4 regions of the Streptomyces sp. NPDC043908 genome follow, and region 4 is predicted to be linked to each of the others. Evidence: riboswitches for the same ligand, from Rfam matches in the RefSeq annotation. Region 4 holds a riboswitch; each other region holds the start of a gene.
What was found. Region 4 has a riboswitch for cobalamin ahead of nicT (Nickel transporter NicT). Riboswitches for the same ligand answer to the same signal wherever they lie in the genome.

Region 1: another riboswitch for cobalamin. It lies ahead of metE (5-methyltetrahydropteroyltriglutamate--homocysteine S-methyltransferase); the one in region 4 lies ahead of nicT (Nickel transporter NicT).
Region 2: another riboswitch for cobalamin. It lies ahead of AC069K_RS16095 (cobalamin biosynthesis protein); the one in region 4 lies ahead of nicT (Nickel transporter NicT).
Region 3: another riboswitch for cobalamin. It lies ahead of AC069K_RS31835 (ribonucleoside-diphosphate reductase subunit alpha); the one in region 4 lies ahead of nicT (Nickel transporter NicT).

Annotation. Positions count from the first base shown of each region.
Region 1 is NZ_JBWKEI010000001.1:879,462-883,082, reverse strand. Features, by position in the region: gene metE (5-methyltetrahydropteroyltriglutamate--homocysteine S-methyltransferase) at 1-1,848, opposite strand, end outside; cobalamin riboswitch at 2,018-2,247, opposite strand; gene AC069K_RS04145 (DUF6193 family natural product biosynthesis protein) at 2,679-3,407, opposite strand.
Region 2 is NZ_JBWKEI010000006.1:292,573-296,193, forward strand. Features, by position in the region: gene AC069K_RS16090 (cobyric acid synthase) at 1-666, opposite strand, end outside; gene AC069K_RS16095 (cobalamin biosynthesis protein) at 663-1,592, opposite strand; cobalamin riboswitch at 1,649-1,845, opposite strand; gene AC069K_RS16100 (hypothetical protein) at 1,952-2,176, opposite strand; gene AC069K_RS16105 (inorganic phosphate transporter) at 2,205-3,464, opposite strand.
Region 3 is NZ_JBWKEI010000019.1:70,814-74,434, reverse strand. Features, by position in the region: gene AC069K_RS31835 (ribonucleoside-diphosphate reductase subunit alpha) at 1-1,817, opposite strand, end outside; cobalamin riboswitch at 1,948-2,087, opposite strand; gene mctP (monocarboxylate uptake permease MctP) at 2,321-3,621, opposite strand, start outside.
Region 4 is NZ_JBWKEI010000003.1:20,877-24,497, reverse strand. Features, by position in the region: gene AC069K_RS08135 (aldehyde dehydrogenase family protein) at 1-1,075, shown strand, start outside; gene nicT (Nickel transporter NicT) at 1,187-2,416, opposite strand; cobalamin riboswitch at 2,415-2,621, opposite strand; gene AC069K_RS08125 (radical SAM protein) at 2,693-3,621, opposite strand, start outside.

The DNA of each region.
Region 1 (3,621 bases), on a different contig from region 4:
CGGTTCGTCGACCTGGATGACCGACGTACCCGCGGCCTCAAGGTCGTTGACCTCGTCCCGCAGCGCGAGCGCCACCTGCCGGGCGGTCTCGCCGAGCGACTGGTCGTCCCGTACGAAGGACCAGGCCAGCATCGTGACCGGCCCGGTGAGCATGCCCTTGACCGGCTTGGCCGTCAGGGACTGCGCGTACGAGGTCCAGCGGACGGTCATGGGCTCGGGGCGCGAGATGTCCCCTGCCAGCACCGGCGGGCGCACGTAGCGGGTGCCGTAGGACTGGACCCAGCCGTGTTGCGTCGCGAGGTAGCCGGTGAGCTGCTCGGCGAAGTACTGCACCATGTCGTTGCGTTCGGGCTCACCGTGCACCAGGACGTCTAGGCCGGTCTTCTCCTGGAAGGAGATCACTTCCTCGATCTCGTCCTTGATGCGCGCCTCGTAGCCGGCGATGTCGATCCGGCCGGCCCGAAGGGCGCCGCGGGCCGCGCGCAGCTCGTCGGTCTGCGGGAACGACCCGATGGTGGTCGTGGGGATCAGCGGCAGCCCCAGAAGGGCTTTCTGGGCAGCGGTCCGCTCCGCGTAGGGCTGGGAGCGCCGTCCATCGGCATCGGTGATCGCTGCGGTCCGGGCCCGGACCGCGGGGTCGTGGGTGAGGGCAGAGCTCGCCCGTGAGGCGAGATCGGCCCGGTTGGCCGCGAGTTGTGCCTCGATCGCGCCCGTGCCCTGGGCGAGTCCGCGTGCAAGGGTGGCGATCTCGGTGGTCTTCTGACGGGCGAAGGCCAGCCAGCGTCGGATCTGCGGGTCGATGTCGCGCTCGGCCGAAGCGTCCAAGGGAACGTGCAGGAGGGAGCAGGACGCCGCGACGTCCACCCGGCCGGCGAGGCCGAGGAGAGTACCGAGGGTGGTCAGAGACTTCTGGTAGTCGTTGATCCAGATGTTGCGGCCGTTGACCACGCCTGCCACCAGGCGCTTGCCGGGCAGTCCGCCGACGGCGGCGAGGTCGTCGAGGTTGGCCGCGCCGGTGTCGGTGAAGTCGAGTCCGAGGCCCTCGACGGGCGCGGCGGCGAGGATCTGGAGGGCCTCGCCGAGGCGGCCGAAGTAGGAGGCGATGAGCAGTTTGGGCCGGTCGGTGAGGGCGCCGAGGTCGCGGTAGGCGCGGGACGCGGCGTTCAGCTCGGCCGGGGTGCGGTCCTGCACCAGGGCGGGCTCGTCCAGCTGCACCCACTCCGCTCCGGCGGCCCGCAGTTCCGCGAACACTTCGGCGTACACCGGGAGCAGCCGGTCCAGCAGCGTCAGCGGTTCGAAGTCCACGTCCACGCCCGGAGCGGGCTTGGCCAGCAGTAGGTAGGTGATCGGACCGAGCAGGACGGGGCGGGCTGTGTGTCCGAGCGCGACCGCTTCCCCGAGTTCGGCGACCTGCTGGGCGGGGTTCGCGGCAAACACGGTGTCGGGGCCGAGTTCGGGCACCAGGTAGTGGTAGTTGGTGTCGAACCACTTGGTCATCTCCAGCGGCGCCACGTCCTGGGTACCACGCGCCATGGCGAAGTAGCCGTCGAGCGCGTCCGCGTCGACCGCCTCCCGGTGACGGGCGGGGACAGCGCCCACCATGACGCTGGTGTCCAGGACGTGGTCGTAGTACGAGAAGTCGCCGGTCGGTACTTCGTGGATGCCGGCCTCGGCGAGTTGCTGCCAGTTCGCACGGCGCAGTTCGGCGGCGGCGGCCCGGAGGGCGTCGGCGGTGACGCGGCCCTTCCAGTAGCCCTCGACGGCCTTCTTCAGTTCGCGGTTCCGCCCCTGACGGGGATAGCCGTACACGGTAGCTCGTACTGCCGCGGCTGCGGGCTTCGCTGTCACGGATCTCTCCTTCGCGAGATGTCTCCAGAAACATCCCGGCGACGGGACGCGGACGCGAAGGGAACGACAGAACGGGCGGGCCACGCCACGGGACCAGTGCCCGCACCTGCCGCTCGCTGTGTACGCCGACCCGCCCACGAGGTCACCGGGATATCCGCACACGGAACCGTCCGGGTGCGGGCAACGGGCAGGTCTTCGGACTCGCGGGCACGCCGGCCGGGTGGTGGACCCGGCGGCACCTACTGGCCGTCGCTTCCCAGGACCGTTGTCCGGTCCCAGTGCGTATGACGGCGGTCGTTCCCGCTCACCGCTGCGGGGCAGTCCCGGATTCCCACCGGGTTCCCTCTTACGACGCATCCCGCCTGGCGGACGGGGCGAACCAGCTGCACCGGCCAGACTAGGCCGAGCACCCGCTGCCCGACGACCCCCGTCCATCATTCGGACGTCCACACGAGACGTGGCCCTCGGACCGCAGCGGGTTGCCGAGCGGCTACGGCAGGCTCGACCGGTAGGCCATGCCCGGCTGATCCCCTTCCCACCGCACCCGCGTCCGGCGCCGGGCTCTTGCCCTGTGCTCGCGCACATCTCCACGCTGCGACTGCACATGTTTTCGACATATTCGAAAAGGCGATAATGCTCCCAATGTTGTACGTGTGCCCCAGACCGCCCTGGGCACGCCCAGGGCCTTGGCGGCGTCCCGCAGGATGCGTTGTCAGTGTGGGTGGCCAGTCGGATCGCCCCGCTCCCGGTATCCTGACCAGCAGTCAATTGGCTGCGGATTAATGACTGTTCGTGACTAGGTTCAGGCTGTCGCTTCCTGCCCAGACGCGTCACGCACCCCGTTCGGCGGTTCCCGTAACTGCTGGGCCGAGCCCGGTGGGTAGGTGGGACACGGCCGACGCGACCGCCTCCTCCGCCGTGGCAGCCTCGCCGATCACGACGGAGTGGGGATGCTTCATCACGCGGTACGGGCTGTCGTTGTGCGACGGCGCGATGGCCACCTCCACGTGGAACGGGAACCCGATGCAGGAACTGAAGCCGAGCGTCCAGTGACTGGAGAACACGTAGAGCTGTCGTAGCCTCGGCTCGGAATGTGCCGCTTCCACAAGTTCTCCGAACGCCGGGAAACTCGGCGCCTCGGCAGCCTGTTCCCGCATCGTGCGCCACTGCAGCTCCACAACCGCGGCCGGTCCGCGTTCGTGCGCCTCGGCGCGCTCACTGACGTGCAGAAACGGCAGCCCGACCCGCAGCTCCCGCAGGCTCCTTACCTGATCCCATGCCGCACCAGCCCTGACGACATCATCCAGGTTGGGCGTGGCTCCAGTAATGAGCTCGACACCCTGGCTCCAGCCGGAAACGCTGAACCAGCGGCCATCTGCCCCGAGGTAGACGGACAGTGGCCTGCGCTCCGCGACCGACGAGGCGATGCCCGCCGAAACGGGGGACCCCCCGTCTTGGGGAACCACAGTGAGATCGACGCCGAGTTCAGCGGCCAGTTGCTCCAGCGCGGCAGCCAGGCTGCCGGCAGCAGCCAGGTCGGGATAGAGAGCAGAGTTCACCTCCACAGTCTGCCGCCCCCACGCCGCGCGTCGCGACCTACCTACATCAACGCCGCACGCGCCCACCTCGACCCCAGTAACCGCGACAACGCACTCACCCACCCCAGCACCGCCAGGACCATCGCCCCCCAGCTCGCCCGCATCCATCCCAGGGGCCACGAACTCTTCTGGGTCCTCTCCTCACTCCACCAACCCAGCAACACCTGTCTAAGGC
Region 2 (3,621 bases), on a different contig from region 4:
GTACGTGTGGCGCCCGGTGAGGCCGCGCAGCATCTCGATACCGGGTTCGAGCAGCGAGACGTCGCCCCGGAACTTGTTGACGATGTACCCGGCGACCAGCGCCTGGTCCTCGCGGCTCAGCAGCGCCGTCGTCCCGAAGAACGAGGCGAACACCCCGCCCCGGTCGATGTCGCCGACCACCACCACCGGCAGCCTCGCGGCGCGCGCGATGCCCATGTTGACGATGTCGGTGCGCCGCAGGTTGATCTCGGCCGGGCTGCCCGCCCCCTCGCAGATCACGGCGTCATATGTGCCCCGCATCCGCTCCAGGCAGTCCACGACCGTGCCCAGAAGCGCCTCCTGGCGCCCGCCGTGGTAGCCGCGGGCGCTCAACTCGCCCACCGGCTTGCCCATCAGCACGACCTGGCTCGAACGGTCGCTCCCCGGCTTGAGCAGCACCGGGTTCATCAGCGCGGACGGCTCCACGCGCGCCGCCTGCGCCTGCATCGCCTGCGCGCGCCCGATCTCCGCGCCCTCGCGCGTGACGAAGGAGTTGAGGGACATGTTCTGTCCCTTGAAGGGCGCGACCTTCACACCCCGGCGCACCAGCCACCGGCAGATCCCGGCGGTGACGACGCTCTTCCCCGCGTCCGACGTGGTGCCCGCGACCAGCAGTCCGCCGCTCATGTCCGTACCTTCCTCACCGCGATCGCCACACCCAGCGCCAGCCAGCCCACCCGGCGCGACAGCCGCACCGCCCGCTCGATGTCCGCCACTTCCACCGCCCGGCCGTCCCCGTTCAGCACCGGCCGGTTCTCGACACGGCCGCCGTACGCGAGGGTGCCGCCGAGCCGTACGCCGAGCGCCCCCGCGAACGACGCCTCCACCGGCCCCGCGTTGGGGCTCGGGTGCTTGGCCGCGTCCGACCGCCACGCGCGCGTGGCGGCGCGCGGCGCGCCTCCCGCCACGACCGCGAGCGCGGCCGTGAGCCGGGCGCCCGGCCAGCCCGCCACGTCGTCCAGGCGCGCCGAGGCCCACCCGTACCGCAGATGGCGCGGCGAGCGGTGGCCGACCATCGCGTCCAGGGTGTTGACCGCGCGGAACGCCACCAGACCGGGCACGCCCGCGAGCGCCCCCCACACCAGCGCGCCGACCACGGCGTCGGAGGTGTTCTCGGCGACGGACTCGACGACCGCGCGCGCGATGCCGGGCCCGTCCAGCGACTGCGGGTCGCGCCCGCACAGATGCGGCAGCCGCGCGCGGGCCGCCTCGACGTCTCCCGCCTGGAGTGCGGCGCCGATCGCGCGGGCCTCCCGGCCCAGCGAAGTGCCGCCCACGACCGTCCAGGTGGCGGCGGCGGTCAGGGCGACGGAGGCGGCGGGACTGCGGCGTACGGCACGGGTGGCGAGCAGCGCGGCGCCCGCGGCGCCTCCGGCGCACACGGCGGTGTGCAGCGCGCCCCAGCCACGGTGGTCGCGCCACAGCGCGCGCTCCACGGCGGCCGCGGCACGGCCGAACGCGGCGACCGGGTGTCCGCGGCGGGGGTCGCCGAGGAGGAGGTCGCCGAGGAGACCGGCGGTGGCGCCGTACGCGAAAGTGCGATCGGCACGCATGGGATCAGCCCGCCGCAACGCCGCGGGGAACTCCGGTACGTCCGGGGGGTGCCGGCAACAGGCAGGCGCGCATGGCGGTATGTCCTCACTCAGGGTGTCCGCGCCCTGGTACGACGTCGACCGGCGGTGAGAGTTCCTGGCTCACGGGGATGATTCCCCGATGACAGTGGCGGGACCGCGCCGGATTCGCACCGGCTTCCTCTTCTGCCGCCGTAAATGGCTCGGGCAGTCCACCATGCCCGGGAACGCCCGTCAACTCGCTGCTGACCTGCGACGGGAGAGTGTGCGCAGGCACACAGGAAACCGCCCCCCGGCAGGGCCGGAGGGCGGTTGTGGAGGGTGCGGCGCCGGTCGTCGGCCTACTTGGCGACGATCAGGTTGATGCCGTACGCGACGGCCGCCGCGCAGAGCGCGAAGCAGAGGTAGGCGGTGGTGCGGGCCACGGCGACGTTGCCCTTGCCGGCCGCCGCCGACTGCTGCTTGCTGAGGCCGACGATGCCGACGGTGAACAGGCCCACCAGGCCGACGGTGACGATGAGGCTGACACCGAAGACGGTGCCGAGAGCTGCCCAGTCGATGTGCATGACGATTCCTTCGGGGAGCGCGGCCGGGTCAGACGACGGCCGGGCGGGCCGGGTCGGCGGGGGCGGGCGCCGGGATGGTGGCCGTCAGGTCGACGGCCGCGGCGGCGGCGGTGGGCGGCGGGGTGACCGCGGCCATCGCGGTCGTGACGACACCGGCGGGCTCGGCCGGAACGGCGGCCGGGACGTGGGTGACGTCGTTGTGGTCGACCGGCTGGCGGCGCGACAGCTTCCAGATGAAGCCGGAGCCCCCGACCAGCAGGACCGCCACGAGGACGATGCCCCAGGTGCCCCGTCCGGCGAGGAACTCGGCGCCGGCGCCGACCAGGCCCGCGGCGGGCAGGGTCAGGCCCCAGGCGATGAACATCCGGGTCGCGGTGGACCAGCGGACCACTCCGCCCTTGCGGCCGAGGCCGGCGCCCATGACGGAGCCGGAGCAGACCTGGGTGGTGGAGAGCGAGAAGCCGAGGTGCGAGGAGGCCAGGATGACGGTCGCGGCACCGGACTGGGCGGCGAAGCCCTGCGGCGGAGCCAGCTCGGTCAGGCCCTTGCCCATGGTGCGGATGATGCGCCAGCCGCCGAGGTAGGTGCCCATGGCGATGGCCATGCCGGCCGAGACGATGACCCACAGCGGGGGGTTGGCGCCCGGGTGCAGCACGCCGCCGGTGACCAGGGCGAGGGTGATGATGCCCATGGTCTTCTGCGCGTCGTTGGTGCCGTGGGCGAGCGAGACGAGGCCGGCGGAGGCGATCTGCCCGGCCCGGTAGCCCTTGGCGGTGGCCTTCTCGGCCGCCGGGTCGGCGTTCCGGTTGATCCGGTACGTCAGCCGGGTGGCCAGCATCGAGGCGACGCCCGCGACGATCGGGGCGGCGACGGCGGGCAGGAGCACCTTGGTGACGACGGTCGAGCCGTTCACCGAGGACCAGCCGGCCGACATCACGGCCGCGCCGATCAGACCGCCGAACAGCGCGTGGGAGGAGCTGGACGGCAGTCCGAGCAGCCAGGTCACCAGATTCCACAGGATGGCGCCGACGAGCGCCGCGAAGATGACCTCTGTTCGGAGGCCCTTCTCGTTGATGATCCCGCCGGAGATCGTCTTGGCGACCTCCACCGACAGGAACGCGCCGACCAGGTTGAGCGCGGCCGACATGGCGACCGCGGCTTTGGGCTTCAGGGCGCCGGTCGAGATGGTCGTGGCCATCGCGTTGGCGGTGTCATGGAAACCGTTCGTGAAATCGAACACTAGAGCTGTCACGACCACAATGGCGAGCAGCAGCGTGATGTGTTCCATTTACCCAGGCAATCGTTCGACGTCAGTGGCTGGACGAACGTAAGCAACCTGAATGAACGGAAGGTGAACTGGGCCGGACCGCACGGTGTATCCCGGCGCTTCTTGGCCGGGATTTGGGATACGCGCTTCCCCGCAGAACGGGCATATCGGCCGTAGG
Region 3 (3,621 bases), on a different contig from region 4:
GAGTTGCGCATGCCCACCGCGGCGATCCGCTCGCGCAGCGCCGCCCAGCGCTCCGGCCAGTTCAGCTCGACGTCGTAGTGGTCGGGGTGCAGCACACCGCGGGCCGTCCGCGTCTTCTCCCAAGCGGGCAGCGGGCCCGAGCGCTCGGCGAGGTCGCAGGACGCCTCGTACGCCGTGAGCATGATCCGCTCGGCGAGCTTCGTCGACAGGGCCTTCGCCTCGGGGGAGTCGAAGGGCAGGCGCAGCTTGAAGAAGACGTCCTGGAGGCCCATCGCGCCCAGGCCCACCGGACGCCACTTGGCGTTGGAGCGGCCGGCCTGCTCGGTCGGGTAGAAGTTGATGTCGACGACGCGGTCGAGGAAGGTCACGGCGGTGCGGACGGTCTCGTCCAGCCGCTCCCAGTCGATCTCGCCGGAAGCCAGCACGAAGGCGCCGAGGTTCACCGAGCCGAGGTTGCAGACGGCCGTCTCGCCGTCGTCGGTGACCTCCAGGATCTCGGTGCAGAGGTTGGAGGAGTGGACCGTGTGGCCGGGCTCCGCCGTCTGGTTGGCGGTGCGGTTGGAGGCGTCCTTGAAGGTCATCCAGCCGTTGCCGGTCTGCGCCAGGGTGCGCATCATCCGGCCGTACAGGTCCCGCGCCGGCATCGTCTTCTGGGCCAGACCCGCGGCCTCGGCCCTGCGGTAGGCGGCGTCGAACTCCTCGCCCCACAGGTCGACCAGCTCGGGCACGTCGGCGGGGGAGAACAGCGACCAGGTGCCGTCCGCGTCCACCCGGCGCATGAACTCGTCCGGGATCCAGTGCGCCAGGTTCAGGTTGTGCGTGCGCCGGGCGTCCTCACCGGTGTTGTCGCGCAGCTCCAGGAACTCCTCGATGTCGGAGTGCCAGGTCTCCAGGTAGACCGCCGCCGCCCCCTTGCGCCGGCCGCCCTGGTTGACCGCCGCCACCGAGGCGTCCAGCGTCTTCAGGAACGGCACGATGCCGTTGGAGTGGCCGTTGGTGCCCCGGATGAGCGAGCCGCGCGAGCGGATGCGGGAGTACGAAAGGCCGATGCCGCCGGCGTGCTTGGAGAGCCGCGCCACCTGGTGGTAGCGGTCGTAGATCGAGCCCAGCTCGTCCAGCGGGGAGTCCAGCAGGTAGCAGCTGGACATCTGCGGGTGGCGGGTGCCGGAGTTGAAGAGCGTGGGGGAGGACGGCAGGTAGTCGAGCCGGCTCATCAGCCGGTACAGCGAGGCGACCTCGTCCAGCGCGCGCACCGAGTCGTCCTCGGCCAGGCCCGCCGCGACCCGGAGCATGAAGTACTGCGGGGTCTCGATGACCTGGCGGGTGATCGGGTGGCGCAGCAGATAGCGCGAGTAGAGCGTGCGCAGGCCGAAGTAGCCGAAGCGGTCGTCGGCGCCGTCCGCGAGGGAGGTCTGGACCAGCGCGTCGAGCCGGGCCGCGTGCAGCCGCACGAAGTCGGCGGTGCGGTCCGCGATCAGCCCCTCGCGGTGGCCGACCTCGACCGACTCGGAGAACGAGACCGAGCCCTGGCCCGCGGCCTCCTCGGCGATCGTGAGCGTCAGCAGCCGGGCGGCGAGGCGGGAGTACGCCGGGTCCTCGGAGATCAGACCCGCGGCGGCCTCGGTGGCGAGCCCACGCAGCTCCGCCTCGTCCGAGCGCGCGTTGCGGCCGCGCAGCGCGGCGGCGGCGACACGGCCGGGGTCGGTGTCCGGCAGGTCGGCGGTGAGGTCGGTCAGGGTCCGCAGCAGGGCGGTCCCGGGGGCATCGACCGACTCCTCGGCGATCGCTGAAGCGGGATCCGCAGGGGCGATGGTCACGTGGGGGCACTCCTCGCTCGGCACGGGGCCTCGGGGAAGTGCGCGGGCACACGGACACACCCCCTCGGGGGTACGCCGCGTCCACTGCCCATTCCGCGAGGCCCGGACGTCTCGGCGCCCGGACCGGACGGTCAGGGCGGGCTGTTCGGCAGGTCCTCGGACTGAACACGTACGCAAACGCGTACGAGTACACCGTTGCGGGACAGTTCCGGATTTGCACCGGATTCCCCTGCGGCGACAGCGAGCACGAGCATACATCTTGTGCCGGGCGGTCGTGGCGCCCCCACATGTTGTGTCGCATCCGTACCGGAGTGTGTGTGCTGGGTAGTTGCTTCACCGCGGGCCGGTGGCGGCCTGTCGCGCGGTTCCCCGCGCCCCCGAGGGGGTTGCGGAGGCCGTGGGGCGGAACCGCGAGGCGGTCGTGGACATTCCCCGGAGCAGTCCCGGGAGCCACGAAAACGGGCCGCCGGGTTTCCCCGGCGGCCCGTCCCACGCTGTGCGGCTCAGTGCGCCGAGCCCGCCGTCGCCGGCGGCAGTTCGACCTCCACGCCCGGGTCGCCCGCGTCCGCCGTGTAGTCCTGCGGGGACGTCTCGTCGACCCCGTCGGGGGCCTTCACGGCCCGCAGGACGAGCGTGAGGACGACGGTGACGGCGACGTTCAGGACGAACGCGGTGAGGCCGATGTAGCCGATCTCACCGATGCCGGGGATGTTCTTGGAGCTGCCGCCGAAGTGCTTCTGGGTGGGGGAGGCGACCCCGTACGCGGCGAGCGTGCCGTACGCCATGCCGGCCGCCCAGCCCGCGAGCAGCGCCCAGCGGTGGAACCAGCGCGTGAACAGACCGCCCACCAGGGCGGGGAAGGTCTGGAGGATCCAGATGCCGCCGAGCAGCTGGAAGTTGATCGCGACCGTCTTGTCCATGGTCAGGACGAAGACCAGCGCGCCCACCTTCACCAGGAGCGAGACGATCTTGGAGACCTGCGCCTCCTGCTTGGGCGTGGCGTCCGGCTTGATGAAGTCCCGGTAGATGTTGCGGGTGAACAGGTTCGCGGCCGCGATCGACATGATGGCCGCGGGGACGAGCGCGCCGATGCCGATCGCCGCGAAGGCCACGCCCGCGAACCAGTCCGGGAACATGTCCTCGAAGAGCTGCGGGATGGCCAGCTGGCCGTTCTTGACCTTGACCCCGGCGGCGATCGCCATGAAGCCGAGCAGCGCGAGCAGGCCCAGCATCAGCGAGTACAGCGGCAGGATCGTGGTGTTGCGGCGGATGACCTCGCGGCTGCGCGAGGAGAGGGTCGCCGTGATGGAGTGCGGGTACATGAACAGCGCGAGCGCCGAGCCGAGGGCGAGCGTGGCGTAGGTCCACTGGCCCGCGTCGCCGGGCACCAGTGCGCCCGTGGGCTTGCCGGCCGCGTTGGGCGTCTCGAACTTGTGCCGGGCCGCCGCGAAGATGTCGTCGAAGCCGCCGAGCTTGATCGGGATGTAGATGATCGCCACCAGGATGACGATGTAGATCAGCGTGTCCTTCACGAACGCGATCAGCGCGGGGGCGCGCAGACCCGAGGAGTAGGTGTACGCGGCGAGCACCGCGAACGCGATCAGCAGCGGCAGGTCCTTGACGAACCAGTTGCCCGAGCCGCCGATGCCCATCACGTCGAGCACCGCCTGGATGCCGACGAGCTGGAGCGCGATGTAGGGCATCGTGGCGAGGATGCCGGTGACCGCGACCGCGAGCGAGAGGCCCTTGGAGCCGAACCGGCCGCGGACGAAGTCCGAGGTCGTCACATAGCCGTGCTTGTGCG
Region 4 (3,621 bases):
GGAACACCTCGCGGGGTGGCTGCGCCCCGAGCCCGCGCCCGTGCCGGAGCACCTGGGCGGGGCGACGGCCTGGACGCAGTACGACCCGCTGGGCGTGGTCCTGGTCATCGCGCCCTGGAACTATCCGGCGCAACTGCTGCTCACCCCGGTGATCGGCGCCCTGGCCGCCGGGAACGCGGTCGTGGCCAAGCCCAGCGAGATGGCTCCGGCCACCTCCGCCGTGCTGGCGCGCCTGCTGCCCGAGTATCTCGACCGGGACGCGGTGGCCGTGGTGGAGGGCGGTGTTCCCGAGACGACGGCGCTGCTGGCCGAGCGGTTCGACCACATCTTCTACACCGGCAACGGCACCGTCGGCCGTATCGTCATGGCCGCGGCCGTCCAGCACCTCACGCCCGTCACCCTCGAACTGGGCGGCAAGTCCCCGGCCTTCGTCGACCGGGACGCCGACATCGCCGGCGTCGCGGCCCGGCTGGCCGCGGGCAAGTTCCTCAACGCGGGCCAGACCTGTGTCGCGCCCGACTACGTCCTCACCGACCCCGAGACGGCCCGGGCCCTCGAACCGGCGCTGACCCGGGCGATCGAGGCGCTGTACGGGACCGACCCGCAGGCCTCCGCCGAGTACGGCCGTATCGTCAACGAGCGCCACTTCGACCGTCTGAACGGTCTGCTCGACTCCGGCCGTGTCGTCACCGGCGGCCGGGGCGACCGCGCCACCAAGTACCTCGCGCCGACCGTCCTCGCCGACGTCGACCCCAAGTCGCCGGTGATGCGGGAGGAGATCTTCGGCCCGATCCTGCCGATCGTGACGGTGTCCGACCTGGACGAGGCCATCGACTTCATCAACGACCGCGACAAGCCGCTGGCGCTGTACGCCTTCACCGAGTCCGACACCACCCGGGAGCGCCTGGCCGCCGAGACCTCATCGGGCGGCCTCGGCCTCGGGCTGCCGCTGGCCCATCTCACCGTCTCCGACCTGCCGTTCGGCGGCGTCGGGGAGAGCGGCATGGGCAACTACCACGGCCGCTACTCCATCGAGACGTTCAGCCACCGCAAGGCGGTGCTGGCCGCCGGGTGACCGACGGTCGGTGAGGGGCCCGGGACGGATCTCCGTCCCGGGGATCTCCGTCCCGGCCACGACACCCACCGGACCGGCCCCGGTCTCCCCCGCGACCAGGCGCGGGGGCCTTCAGCCGACGGCGTCCGGGGCGGGCGCGGCGCCGTCCCGGGGCGCGGGAACGGCCTCGCCCCGGGGGCCGGGTGCCGCCTCGTCGCGGGCGGCGTCCGGCGAGGTCCGGCCCGGCGCCGCGGCGGCGCGTACCGCCCACCGCTGCTCGACCCTGGCGAACCGCCAGTACGCCAGCGCCGCCGCCCACACCGCGACGAACAGGCCGACGATGATGAAGCCGACGTTGTCCAGGTCGAGGCCCGCGACCCACCCGGTGACGGCGTCCCGCAGGTCCAGCTTCTCGTGCAGCACGCCCACCAGCTCGATCGTGCCGATCAGGAAGGCCACCGCGATGGAAAGACCGGTGATGGTGAGGTTGTAGAACACCTTGCGCACCGGGTTGGAGAACGCCCACTGGTAGGCGAAGTTCATGAAGGTGCCGTCGATGGTGTCGAACAGGCTCATCCCCGCCGCGAAGAGCAGCGGCAGGCACAGCACCGCGTACCAGGGCAGTCCGGCGGCGGCGCCCGAGCCGGCCATCACCATCAGGGTGACCTCGGTGGCGGTGTCGAAGCCGAGGCCGAAGAGGAAGCCCAGCGGGTACATCTGGCCGGGGCGGGTGATCGACTTGGTGAAACGCCCCAGGAGGCGGTTCATGAACCCCCGTGAGTCCAGGTGCTGTTCCAGCGCGGCCTCGTCGTACGTCCCGGCGCGCATGGCCCGGAACACCCGCAGGATGCCGACCAGGGCCAGCAGGTTGAGGGCGGCGATGAGGTAGAGGAACGATCCGGAGACGGTCGTTCCGACCACGCCGAGGGTCTGATGGGTCGGCGAGTCGTCGTTCATCAGGGTGCCCGCGAGCTGGGCGCCCCCGGCGACCAGCGCCGCCATCACCACGACGACGCTGGAGTGCCCGAGGGCGAACCAGAAGCCGACCGACACCGGCCGTTTGCCGTCGGCCATCAACTTGCGGGTGGTGTTGTCGATCGCGGCGATGTGGTCGGCGTCGAAGGCGTGCCGCATACCGAGGGTGTACGCGGTGACGCCGAGCCCGAGGCCGAACGTCTTGGAACCGACCTCGTAGTGCTCGGGCACCACCAGCAGGAAGAGGATGCCGAACGCGACGACGTGCAGGGCGGCGATCACCGCCAGCAGCCAGGCGGTGCGTACGGTGTCCTCACGTCGCCAGTGGAATGTGGCGGCAGGGGTGGGCAGGGTCATTCGTTCACGCTCCAGCACCTCGTGGATCATTACGCGAGATGCCGTGGCCGGTCTCCTGGCTTCCGGGTGTCGCACCGTCCCCGCCTTCCCAGCGGCCTCACGGCCACCAGTGGCACAACGGGACGGGCTACCCGAAGCCGTTCATGGCCTGAACGACGTGGGGCCCGATCACAGTGGCGAGGGCCGCTCCGGTCTTGCACCGGTCTTCCCGAACACCACGGCTCGCCAACCGTAGGTGCGACCCGCCCCACCTGCAAGTCTGGCCGTGGACGCGGGTATTGCAGATCACATTCCGGGCAGCCGTGCTCACTTCGTCGCCGGCGCGACGAACGCCGGGCGGCGGTCGATGCGGGCGCGGACCTCGTCGGAACCGAAGTGGTAGTCGATGCGCCGGACGGCCTCGGCCCAGCTCCGCATGGTGCCCGCGTCGGAGAGCGCCTCGGTCACGAACGGATCGTTCCACCGTTCCACCGCACGCCGCCACAGCTCGGCCGGCGGTTCCTCCAGCAGACTGCCCACCGTCCCCTCGTAGATGAGCATGGCCCGCACCTGCCCGTCGGGCTCGACCTGGAGGGACTGGAAGTCGAGGCCGCGCGCCACCTGCTCGGGATTCATCTGCAGGGAGAAGTTGGTCGACGTGCCGACGCGGACCGTGGCGGGGGCGAGCGACTGGAGCCGCGCACGCTGCTCCTCACTGCCCAGCCGGGCGAGCTGTTCGTCCGTGAGCAGCTCGTGCTCGGCGTATCCGGCGCGGCTGCCGAGCCCCGACGGGACGGCGGCGCCGAAGTCCAGGGAGCTGAGGTGCGGGAAGCGCGGCAGGACGTCCGTGCAGAACTCCTCCAGCCGGTCGATGTTGCTCCGGACGACCGCGCAGTCGACGGCGAACGGGAGCGGGCGGTCCGCTCGCCGGTCCCGCTCCCGCGCACCGTCTTCCAGCAGCGCCAGCGCGCGCATCGCCCGGCCGAACGAACCCGCCCTGCCGCGAATTCGGTCGTGCACCTCGGGCGTGGGACCGTCGACACTCACCACGACCCGTCCGCAGACACGCGCCAGCTCTTCGGTCATCCACGGCCGGTAGTTCCAGCCGCCGGTGTAGACGAGGACCGAGATCCCCGCGCGCGTCAGCCGCTCCGCGACCTCGAAGACCCCCTTGACCAGCAGTGGTTCGCCCCCGGCGAGGGTGACCTGGACCGGGCCCAGGGTGATGATCGCGTCGGCGATCCGGAGCAGGTCCT